Regions from separate parts of the Paenibacillus sp. sgz302164 genome, predicted to be linked through region 2. Evidence: predicted binding sites of a transcription regulator. Region 2 holds the regulator's gene; each other region holds the start of a gene.
What was found. The regulator LexA, encoded in region 2, represses DNA repair genes until DNA is damaged. The targets are predictions, from matches to a motif close to CGAACATATGTTCG.

Region 1 (5,419 bases), on a different contig from region 2:
TTGCTTTCGTTTCTTCCATAGCTGAGTCTGCTAACGTCGTACGTTCGAACACATTGCCCTGGAACTTGGTCAGCGATTGGGGACCTTTATTATCTTCAATTCTTTCTTCTGCCATTTCTATTTCAGGCGATAAAGCCACTTCAAAATGGTCCAGTTCCTCCTGCAAAGGAAAGTAATCTATGTCTACTTCGTCCTCATTTCCCCTCTTATACTCACCGTTATCCAGAGCGTCGTTTAATTCTGTTGCCGCTTTTTCATCGTAGAAATTCAGAAACTCTTGAACGCGTTTCAAAAAATCCCGGGTATATCCCTCCGTTTTGAATTCCTCAAGCGTACCGTCTTGCGGATTATTAACCGGAATTTTACGCATCTGAATAAGCCCCGAAGCGTTATTCGGAATCGGTGCGCGCTTCGCCTGCAGGGGCGGTCTTGCCCCCCCTTGCTGCAGCATTTGGCCCACGGCCCTGTTGCCGATCGTTCGCTGCAGGTAAGTAATGGGAAGTTGCCCGGCCAGTTGGACGTTCTGCTCCAACGTAGAGCCAATCTTTATATTTTCTGATGATTGCGTTGTGCTCACATTGCTCGTTTTAAGCTTGGATTGGAAGCGTGAATGTTCCATATGTCCTCCGGACTCTAGGATTCGTTCATATTCCTTGAATGGATTTGGGTTAATAATAGAATGGCTTCCTCATTGACAGGATCATATATAAGCACTTTCTCCAACAAAAGTTCGGCTTGCTCGAACTCTTCAAGCAAAAAATAACATAACGCCATATTATACAGCGTACCCGTATGCTCCCCGTAAATATGAACGGATCGTTGAAAATAATCATTGGCTTGCGAATAACAGCCCATCTCGTAAAACATAGCTGCTATATGATAAGCCAAGTCCATATCCTCGCCTAACGAAAAGTACGTCGCCCAAACCTTATGAACCGTATCGATCACCAAGGCACGTTCCCTCTCGGAAAAAGTAGGCGCCAACTCGAACAGTCTCGGTAAATAGTACGAGAAATGGTGGCTATCATAACGGCTGAGGCGAATATAGGCCATCATTTCCTTCAGGCCCATGTCTGAATATCGGTTTCGTGCATGCTTGGCAATATTGTAGAAATCGTCCGGACCAAATTCATTGACATACCGTTCATAAGCCGCACAGGTATCTATATACTGCTCCGGATTGTCCAGCATCAGGAGACATCCTACATCGATTTGATGATGGGGATGTTCCGGAAATAAGGCCCTCCCCCCATTTCTCTCGCATAACCAGCGGAAAGCATGGAAATTAACAGGAAGCGAGAAGCTGCCGTGACGCACCAGACCGGAGGCCGGCTTGTATGGCAGTAAAGCGGGATCGTGGTTGCCTTTGTCGGCGGTAAGCAGCATTAGCCCTTTACGCGATAAGGACTTCATATTCTGCAAGCAGCGCAAGCCGACGGTTGGAACTAGCAAGTGGGTGCTGTTTAGCATATTCCCGTACTCCAGAATGAGCTGATTCCAATCATGTTCTGGAAAAGTCGGTGTCTGGATAGAACGATGCGTGTATTTCACATGCACATTCGATAGTACTTCCTCAGGCGCAAGCGTGTCCGGATCTTGGTCGTGGGACAGAGTCACTAAGCATTGAAACCAGTTGCGTTGTTCGAGATAATACAAATCCTGAGGGATACTATCGAATACGTAATTGGCAATCACCACAAGCGGATTGGCCAGTTCGTTTGCGGCGATCTCCCGGTTGCTTATCTGTAATTGAAGCCGATTCGATTTATTTATATCAAACAAGGCCATATCTAATAAACCGCGTTGAAAAAAAGGAGCAAACTGAGGATGCCGCTTCCAAAAAGCAAGATTGCTGCAAGTAAAATCCGTCATTACATAACAAATCGGTATCGTTTCCTGTTGAAATTGTTCGCAGATCTTGACAAACCGCGTTATAAAATGAAATGCAAACCGCCCCGACCCGGCGCCTAATTCGCAAATGTAAAGCGGTTCATCCCGAGAATGCCCTAAACTCTCTCCGGATGACGTCATCCTCTTCCGGTCGCGCAAAAAAGCAAATACGATCTCGGCGTAGCTGTTTGCCAACGTGGGACTGCTTGTCACATAATGCGGCACTTGGCCGGATTGCCAAGCAGCAGCCCCCTTTTCGTCGAAAAAATCCCGCTGTAGTTGCCAGAGTAACGATTCGGAAAAAACTCGCTCTTCTTCCAGCAAATATTTACGCTTACCGCGTACTTTCGCTATTGAACCTATGTTATCCATAGGTAACATGTCATCACCCTTTTGGATATTTTTGTTTGGTTATTTTAAGTGTAGATCAGCCCAATAAAAGAATAATGAAAGATTCTGCCGATAATTAGCAAAAAACCGCGCAGCATCAAGCCTTCACGGTTTTTTTAAAATGGCGATTTTTTCCTGTACGCCAAATAAGATTATCAATTAAAAGCGACATAAGCCAAAGAGGTGATTCGGTCGAAAATACAATCCTTTAGCTCACCGCAACCGCCCCCGCATATTCATCAGCGCAGTCATCAGCTCCGCTTTGACCAGGCTCCTCAGCATGGTGAAATGACGAACGTAGCCGCGGACTTTGTATTCGACGTGGATGCCTGAAGCATTCGTGTTCGTACTGAGCACTTTCATGTCCCGTTTCTTCATCTTGCTTTTGATGTTTTGCAATTCGGGATAAATGGAATTTTCAACTTCCCGAAGATAAAAAATAAGATGATTGTACACGATCTTATCCTTGTAAACTTTCAATTCGTCGATATCCCTCGCCAACATATCCAGCAAAATAGGCAGCAACGTGTATTCCTTGATGATCTGAACATCTTCTTCCGTTTCGATTCTTGAATTAACACTCATAATGAACACCACCATAATACGAACGTTTATTCTTATTATATAACGAACATGCGTTCCTTATACAGAGGTATTTTACGGAATTCCGCTTTCTGTCCTACGAGTGCGGCAAAACGGTGGTATCGGCTTGTGCAGCCGCGGCGAGCGGGCCGGATCGCTTTTCGCATTGCCTGTTTGTTAGCGAAATCCGGAAGAGGGAAGCGGAAAAAGGTTGGGAGGTAGAATTTGGTTTGTTTTTGCCCGGGAAGTACATAAAGAGCAGGGTGGCATGATCGGTTTACCGCATGGAAAATCGTCTGTTTCCAGATTTTATATTTCCGGGTTATAAAGGAGTTGTTGCATCGACTGAAGGAGGACGCGGTTACGCAACATAGGAGCAGCTTAAAAGCCGCTTCGGATGCATGCCTGGAACGGAAGTTTTCCGGGAATGCTGTGCGGTGCGCTTCTATGCAATCTGTTGATCGGCTGTTCCGGCGGATCGAAGATTGCGACCGGACGGAAAAGGGAGGGGAGAATAGCGCCAAGCCGAAAGATGAGGTCGCGCTTAAGGTTAAAATCTATGAGCGCGGTACAGCGCCTGCAGGCGTATCCGTCGCGAAAAACGGCTGGGCAAGCGCCCGACATTATTTTTTACTTATGATGAAAATTTGGTGTACAACTACGCCGGGCAGGACGGTATTTTACCGGCCGTGAAGAAGCAGACGCCCGCAAAAAAATTCGTGAATATAAAAGGAGATGTAACTGTGATGCGTAAAATCGGAAGTAAGATTTTGACCTTTAGTTTGATGTTGGCACTGGCTGTGCCTTGTATCGCGCCGGCGGGGCTTGTTTCCAAGGCGGAAGCGGCGACGGCAGAGGAACAAAGCAAATTTGCCGAAATTTGGTCCCCGCTGCTTTACCAAGATATCGGCAGCGATCCGCAGCAGGATATCCCGACGCGCGTTGACTACGACGGCGACTGGAATACGACAAACAACTGGGAAAATATCGATCAATACGGTCTGGGCGGCAAAGCGTTGTATCCGTCCGTGTACTATTCTTTCGTTTCGTCCAAAACGCACTGGTTCATCGGCTACTATTTCTACTACGCGAAGCAGGATGTTAGAGGCGTTGTAGCAGATCTCGGGAACGGTCTCGGCGACCATGAGAACGATATGGAAAGCATGATGCTGGTCATCCGCAAACCCGGCGGCACGGACTTGAACGGCAACAAAGTCGACGATCCGAACGGCAAGCTGGAAACGGTGCTCATGGGACGGCACAAAAAGCTCCGCATGTATTCGTCCCCTTGGTCTACTGACAAGACGTATACACCAGGGCTGAGCACGGTTTATTTTGACGGCAAATACAGTATGTCCGGCAGTCATCCGAAAATTTACAGCGCCCAAAACGACTCTCCGATTACGGAAAGCGAGCAGGATTTCGGCCATGCGCTGCGGGTGTATGACGATAAAGGAGCAAAAGGCAACAGCGGTATCGTGTTCAAATCGGGCACCGATGTACAAAACATGAGCGACCGCAGCAAAAACTACTACGCCAATTATTCCAATGACTTCAAAAGCGCGCCGCTGACCTACGGTCTGATTCCGCTGGAAACTTCCCTATGGCCGCATCGCAACGATAACAACCCGAATCTTTGGTCCAGCTACGGAACGTTTGCCGGAGATAACGGCAGCGGCGACGCCAGCGCGCCATGGGGCCGCTCTTTCGAAAATTACCGCGACCTGGGCGCAGGCACATTGCTGACCGATCCGGCGCGCTTCGTCGACGCGCTCTTTGACGGGCTGGGAGAGTTCTCCCGCGAGTATGTTACAAACGTTTATCGTTAAGAGATCTAACGAATAGTCTTTTGAAAAAAAGTCTGCTTGCCCTATCAAATGGGGGGGCGGGCTTTTTTAGCATACAATTCCGCCAATAAACTCTCGTTACACTACCCGATACGATAAGAAAAATCATTGAAAAATTGGAAATGGTATTATTTTCTTCTTGGAGCTATTTTCATTACAAATGATAAAATAAACAAATGTAAATTATTGTTTATTCAAAATTTCAATTTTTTTCTATTCTAGCATGTAGTTATTGGTATTATGCATAGTTTGCGATATTCGATAAGGCAGATTTCCAAATATTAAGATTATGCCAAAAACCGCCTTAACAATCCCTTAACGCTGTGCTAATATACACAAAACAAATGAAGTCTAGAATAGCTAAGGGACGTTTGAAAAAATGTTTACAAAGTGATGAATTAATGTCATTGGAATCAATTGTAAAAAAAGTATTTTTCAAATGTTCACTTTAGCAATTAGCAGGTTAATTCCTGAGGAAAATGGGAAAGCGCTTTCGTTGTGGGGTGCTTAATTCTATTGAGGGGGTAGATAGAGGATTAGGCGGCGCTTGTTGTGTTGTTTTTTTTGTTATGCAATTTTATAAGGGAGGTAATCGCCTTAATGTTAAAAAGGATAGGTAAGTACAAGAAATGGTACAGCCTTATGATGGTTGTGATGATGCTGGCCACGATGATTTTGCCTAATGGATTGGTTCAGAAGGCATATGCAGG
Region 2 (5,419 bases):
AAGACAGCACGGGCTGCACGCCACGTTCATGCCGAAACCGCTTTTCGGAATGAACGGCTCAGGCATGCACTGCCATCAGTCGCTTTTTAAAGACGAAGTTAACGTGTTCTATGACGAGAATGATAAGTTAGGTTTAAGTCAAGTAGCCAGACACTATATGGCAGGTGTACTTCGTCATGCCCGCTCTTTTGCGGCTATCACGAATCCTACCGTTAACTCGTATAAACGCCTTGTGCCAGGCTATGAAGCGCCTTGCTACGTAGCATGGTCCGCAAGCAACCGCAGTCCGATGATTCGTATTCCGGCTTCCCGCGGTTTAAGCACGCGCGTTGAAGTCCGCAACCCGGACCCTGCGGCCAACCCGTATCTTGCCCTTGCCGTTATGCTTGCAGCCGGTCTTGACGGCATTAAGAACAAAATGCAGCTTCCGCCGCCAACCGACCGCAACATTTACGTGATGACGGAAGAGGAAAGAGAAGAGCAAGGAATTCCAAGCTTGCCAGTGAACCTGAAGACCGCGCTGGACGAACTGATCCGCGACGAAGTCATTTGCGACGTACTCGGCGAGCACGCCCTTGCTCATTTCTATGAACTGAAAGAAATTGAATGGGATATGTATCGTACGCAAGTACATCCTTGGGAAAGAGATCAGTACTTGTCGTTATATTAAAAGTTGAAACCATGATTTTTAAAGGGTTTTGAGGGGGATGGCGTTGCGGCGGGCATACCGAAATTAATTAGTTTTTTTCGGAAATGCCCCCGGAACGCCCCCCCCAAAAAAAAATTCCCTGGCCTGCTTCTCTAAGACCTCATTTATTTTGGTCTTACAGTCGGCATGACTGCATCTCATTGACAAGTCTTGTGTTGATTTTGATGATTCTTTCCTATCGCAATGTCTTTGTTTCCCCAAAAGTCCCCCATCATTGTTCCCTAGAAATCAAGTGTCTCATCGATTCCCGATCATTTTAATGTTGTAGTTTCCATTGCTTCCACCGCTTTCCATTTCATCCTAAAGTAACTAGTGAGCATATCTTATATACGCTCGCGCGTTTCATTGTCTATCGGTTTGCCGTCAAATGTGACAGGGAGATCCTCTTTTAGGATTTGCAGGTGTTTCGGCGTTTAAAAACGATCCCCCACTAACCAAGTGGCTGTGGGGGAGCAAAACGAAATGTATTAAACCGGATCAACTGTGCCAAAAATCCTGACTGGCACTTCTCCATGACTGTAGTACTCAACATGATAAGTGCCAGGTTTTAGAGTAACGTATACCGAGCGTCTTTGGCTTCCGCTCCATGAAAAGTATCGAGTACCCGATGAATCATTCTCATTGACTAACCTGTACTCAACCTCTTCGACATCGTAACTGCTGTCGTATGTGCGTTGCTGAACATCAAACAAGTAAGTACGGGTGGAGTTGACCGTAAAATACCCATTACGAAACGTACTCACCCATCCGTCATTTTCTGTCAGGTAATTGTGATTAAACCACATCGAATCATACACGACTGCTTGCAGTTGAGCTGATTGTACTTCCTTTGATGTTGATTCTGCTGCCGAAGCCGTAACCGCAGGAAGCGTAGTGCTAGAAGCCAAGATACCAGTAGTAAGTGCAACAGCTAACAGACCATTAAAAACTTTTTTACTCATTCCTAAGTTCCTCCTATAAATACAAAATAATTACAATAATAATTGTAATATATATTGCACAACTTGTAAATTAAAATTTACTAATTTTGGAGGAAATAGTCCTGTTTGGATTTTTTCCAAGCCTCTTCAATCTGGTTGAACCTATATTTAAGTCCCTTTGTTGAAAAAAAATCCAATAATTTAAAAAACATGATACTCTTAAACTATCAAACTTATAGAGGTGGATACGATGAGCACGATTTCTTTAAGCAAGCAAAAACTGGGAATCGTTTTGGAAAAGAAACAATTGTCGAGCGTGGTGGCCAAAGTAGCGTTGGTGCTGGACATATCCGGTTCGATGAGGCTGCTCTACAAAAACGGTACGGTTCAGAAAGTAGTCGAAAAAATATTGGCTGTCGCCAGCAGGCTGGACGATGACGGTGTGTTGGACATCTGGGTATACGACCACAAATTCAGCAGGCTGCCCTCTGTCAGCGAGGAAGATTTCGAAGGTTACGTCAACAAGCATGTGCTTGAAAACCAGAACATATCCAAGTTCGGCCGCAACGATGAGTCGCCGGTCATGAGAGATGTGATAAAAAAATATACCGTGGAAGAAAAGAGCAATGTTCCCTCTTTCATTATTTTTATTAATGACGGCGGGGTGAAGAGGGGGACGGGAGATACGATCGACAAGGCGATCATTGAATCTTCGAACCTTCCATTATTTTGGCAGTTTGTCGGTGTTGGCAATTCCGATTTCGGAGTGTTGAAAAAGCTGGATACTATCGAAGGCAGAGTCGTCGACAATGCGAACTTTTTTCAAATTACGGATATTGAAAAAACGAACGATGAAGAGCTGTATGAAAATTTATTGAATGAATTCCCTTTGTGGATAAGAGAAGCAAAAGATAAAGGGATATTATAACAAATTGATCATCTCCCGGGTTGTGAAAGCCTTGATTGATGGCGCCTAAAGGGCAAGAAATGGATTGGGGAACGCCAACGAAACGAGATTTAATTCTTTAAATTTTCCCTGGTTACTGGTTTCAACCGTGAAATGTCATATCCTATCTTACCAATAATATCGAGCCCGTCCTGGAATTCTATAGCGTTTTTTCCAGTCCGCCCATTTTCCAAACCATACAAAATAAAAGCTCTAATCGTTCTTGGATTATGTAAATTATATTTTTCAATTATGTTGGTATCTTTATTTTTTAAGGATGTACCGACTAATAGTGGATTTCCTGTAATTGGATCATCCCAAGTACAAAAAAAGAATGTGCATGTTATATTTTTTAGGACTTTTAAAGATATTTTAAGAGAAATATTACTCAACTGTTGATTATACTTCTGGTCAATCACATATAGGTATTCATTTTCGCCTACAATTATTTTTCTTGTCTTGTTCTTCAAGATCTTTGTACCTCTCGAATCAGTTTCGGTCCAAGTAAAAGGGATAGTAGCTATAAGAAATCGAATTGCAGTTCCGGAGTTCGATCGGTATTTTAAAAGCGAAAAACCACCTTAAAGGTGGTTTTTTGTACTTACATGTCGCGGAACAGGCCGATAACGCGGCCAAGGATGGTTACGTTTTTCAGAAGAATCGGCTGGAGGGCCGAATTCTCCGGCTGCAGACGGATGTGATCCCGTTCTTTGTAAAAACGTTTTACCGTTGCTTCGTCATCTTCGGTCATGGCGACGACGATATCGCCGTTGTCGGCGGTTTGCTGCTGCTTGACAATAACATAGTCGCCATTATGTATGCCGGCTTCGATCATACTGTCGCCGGATACGCTGAGCATGAACACGTTGTTGTCGCCGACGAGGTGGGACGGGAGGGGGAAGTAGTCTTCGATGTTCTCCGTTGCCGTAATCGGTACGCCGGCCGTTACTTTGCCGACTAACGGGACGCGCGCCACGGATAAAGCGAAGTTGCTCTCCGCTCCGTCGAGACCTAAAATTTCAATAGCTCTCGGTTTGGTCGGATCGCGGCGGATCAAGCCTTTCTTCTCCAGACGTTCCAGATGCCCGTGCACGGTCGAACTGGAGGCCAGTCCGACGGCTTCGCCGATTTCCCGAACGGAAGGCGGGTAGCCCTTATCTTTCACTTCGTTCTTAATAAACTCCAAAATTGCTTGTTGGCGTTGGGATATTTTACTCAATAGTTATCACTCCATCTATGAAAAAATCATTAACCAAATTATAACACAGAACCGGAGTTCGTACAAACATAAGTTCGAAGATTTATTGACACAAACGTTTGTTCGTGATATTCTGATTTCAGAACAAATGTTTGGGGGATGAATGTTATGTACATTGCATATTCAGAAGGAAGCAACTCACGGCAACTTCATGCAAGACCAGCGACAGCGAGAACTACGACACGTTCGGATCGTTTCCATCGGTTCTTCGGTTTGACGAAGCGATCTTTGAAATTCATTTTGCTTGCTGCCGCGCTTCTTGCCGTGTTTTCTTTTGGCGCAATCGTACAAGCTTACGCAGGAGATGGCGCGAACGCCGCTTCCACCCGGTCGCCTGAGCCCATTCATGAATCCGTACAAATCCCAAACCATCTTATCGTTGAACGCGGCGATACGCTCTGGTCTATAGCTTCATCCCGAATAAGCGAAGGTCAGGATATTCGTTCGTATATGAATAAAGTTAAGAAATTGAACAAACTTACTTCCACGTACCTTTATGAAGGGCAAATCTTGCTGCTGCCTTAATGCCTGGCATTTATATCGGACCCCTGGCCGTATTATTTAGTTTCGGCGGTCAACGATACCTCCAATTTCATTCCTAAGTGAAATGAGACATATTCGTTCATGTTCGATTCGGATTTTCTGAATCAAGCTCATTTGCCGACTAAGTTACTTGCCTTAGTCTTTTTTTGCGTGCAATTGCCTTGACATTCGGGTAGCGGAATGGCAAAGTAGTAGTCAGACTGAGTAATGGCAGGGAGGACTATCATGAGCGATAATATGGACCAGAACATAGAGAGAATCAACGAACTTGCCCGCAAAGCGAAAACAGTTGGCTTAACGGATGAAGAAATTGATGAGCGCAACGAGTTGAGAAAAAAATATATCCAAGCGTTCCGCTCCTCTCTTAAGGTACAGTTGGATTCTATCAAGTTTGCCGATGAAGAAGAGAAGTAAAGCAACAACATTTATAGATGCATTCAAAGGGGAAATGTAACGATGCCGCTCAAGGCTGTGCTGTTTGATTTGGATGATACGCTGTTATGGGACGATCGCAGCGTGAAGGAAGCTTTTGAAGCAACATGCGAGGAAGCGGCCAAACATTACGCTTCGATCAAGCCGAATGAATTGGAAGAGGCCGTGCGCAAGGAGGCCAGAGCGCTTTACGAATCTTACGAAACGTTCCCATTCACGAAAATGATCGGCATTAATCCGTTTGAAGGGCTGTGGGCTCATTTTACCCAGGGAGAACATGAGCATTTTCGCAAGCTGGAACAGTTGGCTCCGGGCTATCGGACGGAGTCTTGGACAAGAGGACTTCAGGCGCTCGGTATTGAGGACAAGGAACTTGGCTACAAATTAGGCGAAATGTTCCCGGCCGAACGCCGCCGCCGTCCTCTCGTTTACGAAGAGACGTTTCAAGTACTGGATGCGCTGAAAGGCAATTACAAGCTGCTGCTGCTGACGAACGGTTCTCCCGATTTGCAGATGGAAAAGTTGGCCGGAGTGCCCGATATTGCACCTTATTTTGATCATATCGTTATTTCCGGAGCGTTTGGGGAAGGGAAGCCGGCGGTTTCGATTTT
Region 3 (5,419 bases), on a different contig from region 2:
AACCGCCGATTCCGCTTATGAGAAATGCCAATAACCCGCCGATCACCATAACCCAGACCAAACCTTTGTTAAAATGATCGAAAGTTTCAAGATGATTGGAAATTTCTATCGTTCCTTGAAAATGGCTTGTCAGCAGCGGCTTTCGATATACCAGCACGTGATCGTCGTTGATTTTCAACTCCAGCCTTTCCGGGACGGCCGCGCTTTGGGGAACAATCCAGTCCGGACTGAACTTGTCCGTTAACGATATGACCGGATTCGCATTGCGGTCGAGGATCCGGATCATCTGATTGTTTTCCAGCAAATTTTCAATAAAAGGAGCCGCATCCTTTACGGTTGCATCGTTCAATTCCGCTTTTCTTTCTTCAAAATAACTGTCCAGCTGCGACATGGATTGCTGCATAAAGCCTTTTTCCTGAGCGAGCATCCAGTTATTCAATACAAGGTACTGGGCAAAGTTATAGCTGCCGAATAACAAAAAGATGAGCAGAGTCGACCACAAGCTCAGCTTCCATTTGACCGGCAACCGGGAGAGCCGCTGCCGGATCCGCTGAATGACAGAAGGGTGTCCGAAAATGTTCATCGCATTACGTATCCCAGGCCGCGGACGGATTGTATGAAGCTATCCGCTTTATTTTCATCGAGCTTGTTCCTTAAATATCTGACGTACACGTCAACGACATTCGTTTCTACCATCGTGTCATGTCCCCATACTTTGTCGAGCAGCATGTCCCGCGTCAGCACCAGATTCGGGTGCCGCAGGAACATGACCAGCAAATCGAATTCCCTTTTCGTCAGCTCGACCGGCTGCTGCGCTTTGCTAACCGTTCTGGCATCCAGATCGACGCAAATGTCGCGAAACGACAACATGGAATGCAGGCCGCTTTCCCCTGCCTCCGCTCTGCGCCATACGGCCCGCATCCTTGCGAGCAGCTCTTCGATCGCGAACGGTTTGGGCACGTAATCGTCGGCCCCGCTGTCCAAGCCGGATACTCTGTCGACTACGGTGTCTCTGGCCGTCAGCATGATGATCGGCGTTCGTTTGACTGCGCGGATGCGCCGGCACACTTCGATTCCGCTCAGTCTGGGAAGCATAATATCAAGCAAAATCAAGTCCCACTCCTCTTGCAGCGCCAGCTCCAACCCGCTCTGCCCGTCATAAGCGGCCTGGACATGGAACGATTCATGCTGCAGTTCGAGCTCGATGAACCGAACCAAATTTTTTTCGTCTTCAATCAGCAAAATCCGTTTCATTACAGTCTCCTTTGATCTCCGCCCTCATCACTATAATGCAAATAGATGAAAATATGATGAGAAACCGGCTCTGATATTTTGATGAACGGCCGATCGTTTTATGCAAAAAAACCCCAAGCGGCCTGGGGCGTTCATGTTATAATCTGTATACTGCAACCATAAATCGCATAAAGGTGGTCTAATTATCGATGGCTTTCGGAATTACAAAAGAAGAGCTGCGGCGCTGGAAAGAAGCCGTGAGCCGCGGAGAAATCGCCTATCTTACCCACTATTGGCTGGACGACCGGTTTGCCGGCATTCGCACGGTTACGAAGGTCGGCTGCTCCGATCTGGACCGTTTGGCCAGGTGGTGCTCAGCCTACGATTTAGACCCCCGCTACATTCACAACAGGCCTCCTTACCCCCATTTCGACCTGATAGGTCCGAGGCAAAAGGAAATTTTGCAGCTGGAGAACAAGTGGGATCACATCGCAAGATTCAAATTGTGATTCCCCTCCCGGCTTTTCCGCCGCAGCTACGCTTTGTTTTCAAACCAGCCGTGTACAAAATTCAGCGCTTCCTCCTCATCCTTGCCTTTGGTCAGAAGACGAACCGTCGTACCCGATTTAATAGGCAGCAGCAGCATGCCCAGCAAGCTCTTGACATCGACCGTATGCTCGGTGTTGTCCGTTTGAAAAGTAAGCGTTATATCTGAAGCAAAATGGTTGGATATCGTCGATATTTCGGTCAGGTCATTGCGCTCCATGTCCGAATGGATCATAAATTCATGTACTCTCATTGTCTGCAACCCGCGCCTTCTCATAAAAATTTGTTTCCAATATATTCGATTATACGGAATTAATCTTGTACTTCAAGCATTGTCTTCCGGGAAATATTTTGCTACAATAAACAGAACATACATTCGTATTCCTTGGAAGGAGAGGCCGTTTTGAACAGACGCCGCGTCCAATATGAATCCGTTTCATGCAAAACCGTGCTGAATGAAGTGAAAGCTCCTTCCATGCCCTTTGACTGGTCGATCAATCCTTACCGCGGCTGCCAGCATGGGTGCAGCTTTTGCTATGCGCGTTCCACGCATGCTTTTTTGGGCAAAGAAACCGACGATACGTTTCAAAACCATATCTTTTTGAAGTCCAACGCTGCGGAGGCGCTTGACAAACAATTGGCCCGGCTGGCCCGACAAAACGGCGGAGCCGGCAGCCTTATCGCGATCGGCACAGCGACAGATCCGTACCAGCAAATCGAAGGCAAAGCGATGCTGACGCGGGCTTGTCTGGAAGTGCTGGCGAAGTACGATTTTCCGGTAAGCATTACGACCCGCTCCCCCTTGATTCTCAGGGATCTCGATTTACTGAAATCCGTGCCGATCGTTTCCGTTAATATCAGTTTGAACACATTGGATCATGCCATATGGAAAAACATGGAGCCCTCGACCCCTTCGCCCGCCAAACGGCTGGAAACCGTCCGGCAGTTAGTTGAAGCGGGAATTCCCGCGGGCATCTTCATGGCCCCTATTCTTCCTTTGCTGACAGACCGTGCAAGTGACATCGAAGCGCTGATCCGCAGCGCGGCATTGCATCAAGCGAAGTTTGTCATGCCCTCGTATTTGCGGCTCAGCACTTCCGAAGTCAAAGTGTGGTTTTTTCAAACGTTGCAGAACCGCTATTTCGATTTGGTGCCGCAATACGGCAAGCTTTACAGCGAGTCCTCCTCTCTTCCGAAATCGTACAAGGAGCCGAACATGCAGCTCGTTCAAGCTTTATTGCACAAGTACGGTTTAAGCAATCAAGAACCCCGTTATTCTGCAGCTGCAGCTATCCCTCCCCGCAACAATGGCGGGCAGCCTCCGGTTCCCGAGCAGCTCTCCTTTTCTTTTGCGGATTAGGCCGGGCAACATACATAAAAACAGGCTCCGAAGAGAATTATGACAGTAGGTGAACAAACAAGACTGCATCCAACAAGAGGAGTGAGGCTAAATTGCCGCTTAAACGAATGTGCGTCTTTCTGACGGCGCTGCTCATTTTTTTCGGACAGGCCGCAACCATTCATGCGGATGGTACGTACCATTTCGGTTTTAAGAAAAGCAAAAACGGTTCCATGCCTTCCATCGATGAAGAAGGATTTAAACCGCTTTTACAAAAATATGGAGCTGTTTTTACCGGGGATACTTCGAAAAAAGAGCTTTTTCTGACTTTCGATAACGGCTACGAAAATGGGAATACTCCGAGAATTCTCAATGTTTTGAAAGAAAAACAAGTGCCCGCCATTTTCTTTGTTACAGGCCATTTTATTGAAACCCAGACCGAGCTGCTGAAGCGAATGGTCGACGAAGGGCATATCGTCGGAAATCATTCCTGGGGGCACCCCGATATGAGCCAAATTTCCGCAGCCCAAATCGAGAAAGAACTGACTAAAGTGCAAACGGAAGTACAGGCACGGACCGGCCAAAAAGAGATGAAATATTTGCGGGCGCCAAGAGGCATTTTTAACGAACGGTCCCTTGCGGAAAGCAAAAAGCTGGGGTATATTAACGTGTTTTGGTCGATCGCCTACAAAGATTGGGACACCCGCAATCAAAAAGGCTGGCGGTTCGCTTACGACAGCGTCATGTCGCAGCTGCATCCCGGTTCCGTCATTCTGCTCCATTCCGTCTCCAAAGATAACGCCGAGGCGCTTGCCAAAATTATTGACGACGCCCGCCAGCAAGGCTATGAATTCAAAAGCATGGATCAAATGAGCATCCATTTCCCGTAAATTGATCACCCACCGCGACCGTATTGACGATGCAAAACAGCGCTTTTGCATCGTCAATACGGCTTTTTGCTGTCGCTTGATATACTGAGTCTGCATCTGCCTATTCCTTTGTTTTGTGCGACTTATAACATCACAAAATTGCAGATAATTTTTTCATTTAACCCTACGTTAGACTGTCAAGCGCTGATTTTGAGCCAAATAAACTTTAGAAATCAAGAACAAACCAATAACTCCTGTAAGAAAAATATAAAATGCAATATAGTTAGGAGTTAAGACCGCACTAATTATTAAAGTTGATTTTGATAGCAAATTGCCAATTTTATTGGAAAATCCAGCTACTGCTGAATAGGACCCTCTTTTATCTTTAGGAATAATTCTAATCCTTTCTGCGTTGTAAGCAGGGGCATATATCAATTCTCCAATCGTTGCAATTACCATTGAAGATATCAATACATAGACATTAGTTGATAAAATCATGATTGAATACCCTGAAATATATAACAAAACACCAATAATTATTGAGTGGTATGGACTCATATTTCGCGAAATTCGTGAAAATATAAAAGTCATACTAATAACGATACAAGTATTCAACACCATTAGAATAGAAAATAATCTTGCCCCATCAATTGAAAAACCGTAGAATACTACTGTTTTAAAATCCTCTTTTAGTCTAACAATTATGTAAGAAGACATGGATAGCTCGGCCATGATAATAAATGCCAACCCTAACACTAAATTTACATATGCTTTATCCTTATATACTTCTTTATAACTGATCAGCGTATTTTTTAAAAATGATTCATGGTTTTTATGAATTGTATTAATCTTTATATCCTTTAAAAAAAATTTAATAACAATGCTATTTACTAATAATACAACCGTAGCTACTATAAACAATTCTAATTTATAATAATTATATAATGCCCCTCCTATTGTAATCCCTAAGGCCATTGACAAATTATTAATCCAATATTGGATTATAGAATATTCCTTTCGTGTGTCTTCAGTGATAGATTCTATAGTGATAGCGTCTTGAGCCGGTTTCATAATACCATAGATTAGTTGACTACATATGTACAAAAGAGAGAATAAAGTAATTAACCTCTGTTCAGCATAGATACAAATAGTCATGGTTAAAAATATAACTACGTTTACATAAGAATTAATTAAAATGATTCTTCTTTTTGATAAGACGTCACTTATATGACCACCGATCAGGGATGCTAGAAAGTTAACTATTACTCCAATAAGCAAGTAAATGCCAGCAGATATAACCCCTATATAAGCAGACAAATATAAGGACATAAACGGAATTATACTAAACATAATAGAATTTTGTAAAAAACTTGTTAAAAGCCGAATTTTTAAGTTATGATTTAAATTTGCACAAATCAAAATAAGCCTCCTA

Region 1: a site for LexA is predicted at 2,885-2,898, ahead of AC0LWT_RS34270 (YhjD family protein). Genes of this name have one in related genera too.
Region 3: a site for LexA is predicted at 2,145-2,158, ahead of AC0LWT_RS08230 (SPL family radical SAM protein). Genes of this name have one in related genera too.

What each region holds. Positions count from the first base shown of each region.
Region 1 is NZ_JBVYOL010000034.1:6,175-11,593, forward strand. It holds gene AC0LWT_RS34260 (hypothetical protein) at 1-619, opposite strand, end outside; gene AC0LWT_RS34265 (SAM-dependent methyltransferase) at 634-2,271, opposite strand; gene AC0LWT_RS34270 (YhjD family protein) at 2,494-2,865, opposite strand; gene AC0LWT_RS34275 (hypothetical protein) at 3,310-3,555, shown strand; gene AC0LWT_RS34280 (hypothetical protein) at 3,609-4,691, shown strand; gene AC0LWT_RS34285 (S-layer homology domain-containing protein) at 5,310-5,419, shown strand, end outside.
Region 2 is NZ_JBVYOL010000007.1:51,045-56,463, reverse strand. It holds gene glnA (type I glutamate--ammonia ligase) at 1-670, shown strand, start outside; gene AC0LWT_RS13330 (hypothetical protein) at 1,177-1,650, opposite strand; gene AC0LWT_RS13325 (vWA domain-containing protein) at 1,880-2,557, shown strand; gene AC0LWT_RS13320 (hypothetical protein) at 2,647-3,045, opposite strand; gene lexA (transcriptional repressor LexA) at 3,177-3,794, opposite strand; gene AC0LWT_RS13310 (LysM peptidoglycan-binding domain-containing protein) at 4,062-4,358, shown strand; gene AC0LWT_RS13305 (DUF896 domain-containing protein) at 4,602-4,790, shown strand; gene AC0LWT_RS13300 (HAD family hydrolase) at 4,833-5,419, shown strand, end outside.
Region 3 is NZ_JBVYOL010000004.1:46,432-51,850, reverse strand. It holds gene AC0LWT_RS08250 (HAMP domain-containing sensor histidine kinase) at 1-583, opposite strand, end outside; gene AC0LWT_RS08245 (response regulator transcription factor) at 580-1,254, opposite strand; gene AC0LWT_RS08240 (hypothetical protein) at 1,443-1,742, shown strand; gene AC0LWT_RS08235 (HPr family phosphocarrier protein) at 1,769-2,032, opposite strand; gene AC0LWT_RS08230 (SPL family radical SAM protein) at 2,183-3,139, shown strand; gene pdaA (delta-lactam-biosynthetic de-N-acetylase) at 3,247-4,008, shown strand; gene AC0LWT_RS08220 (MFS transporter) at 4,177-5,406, opposite strand.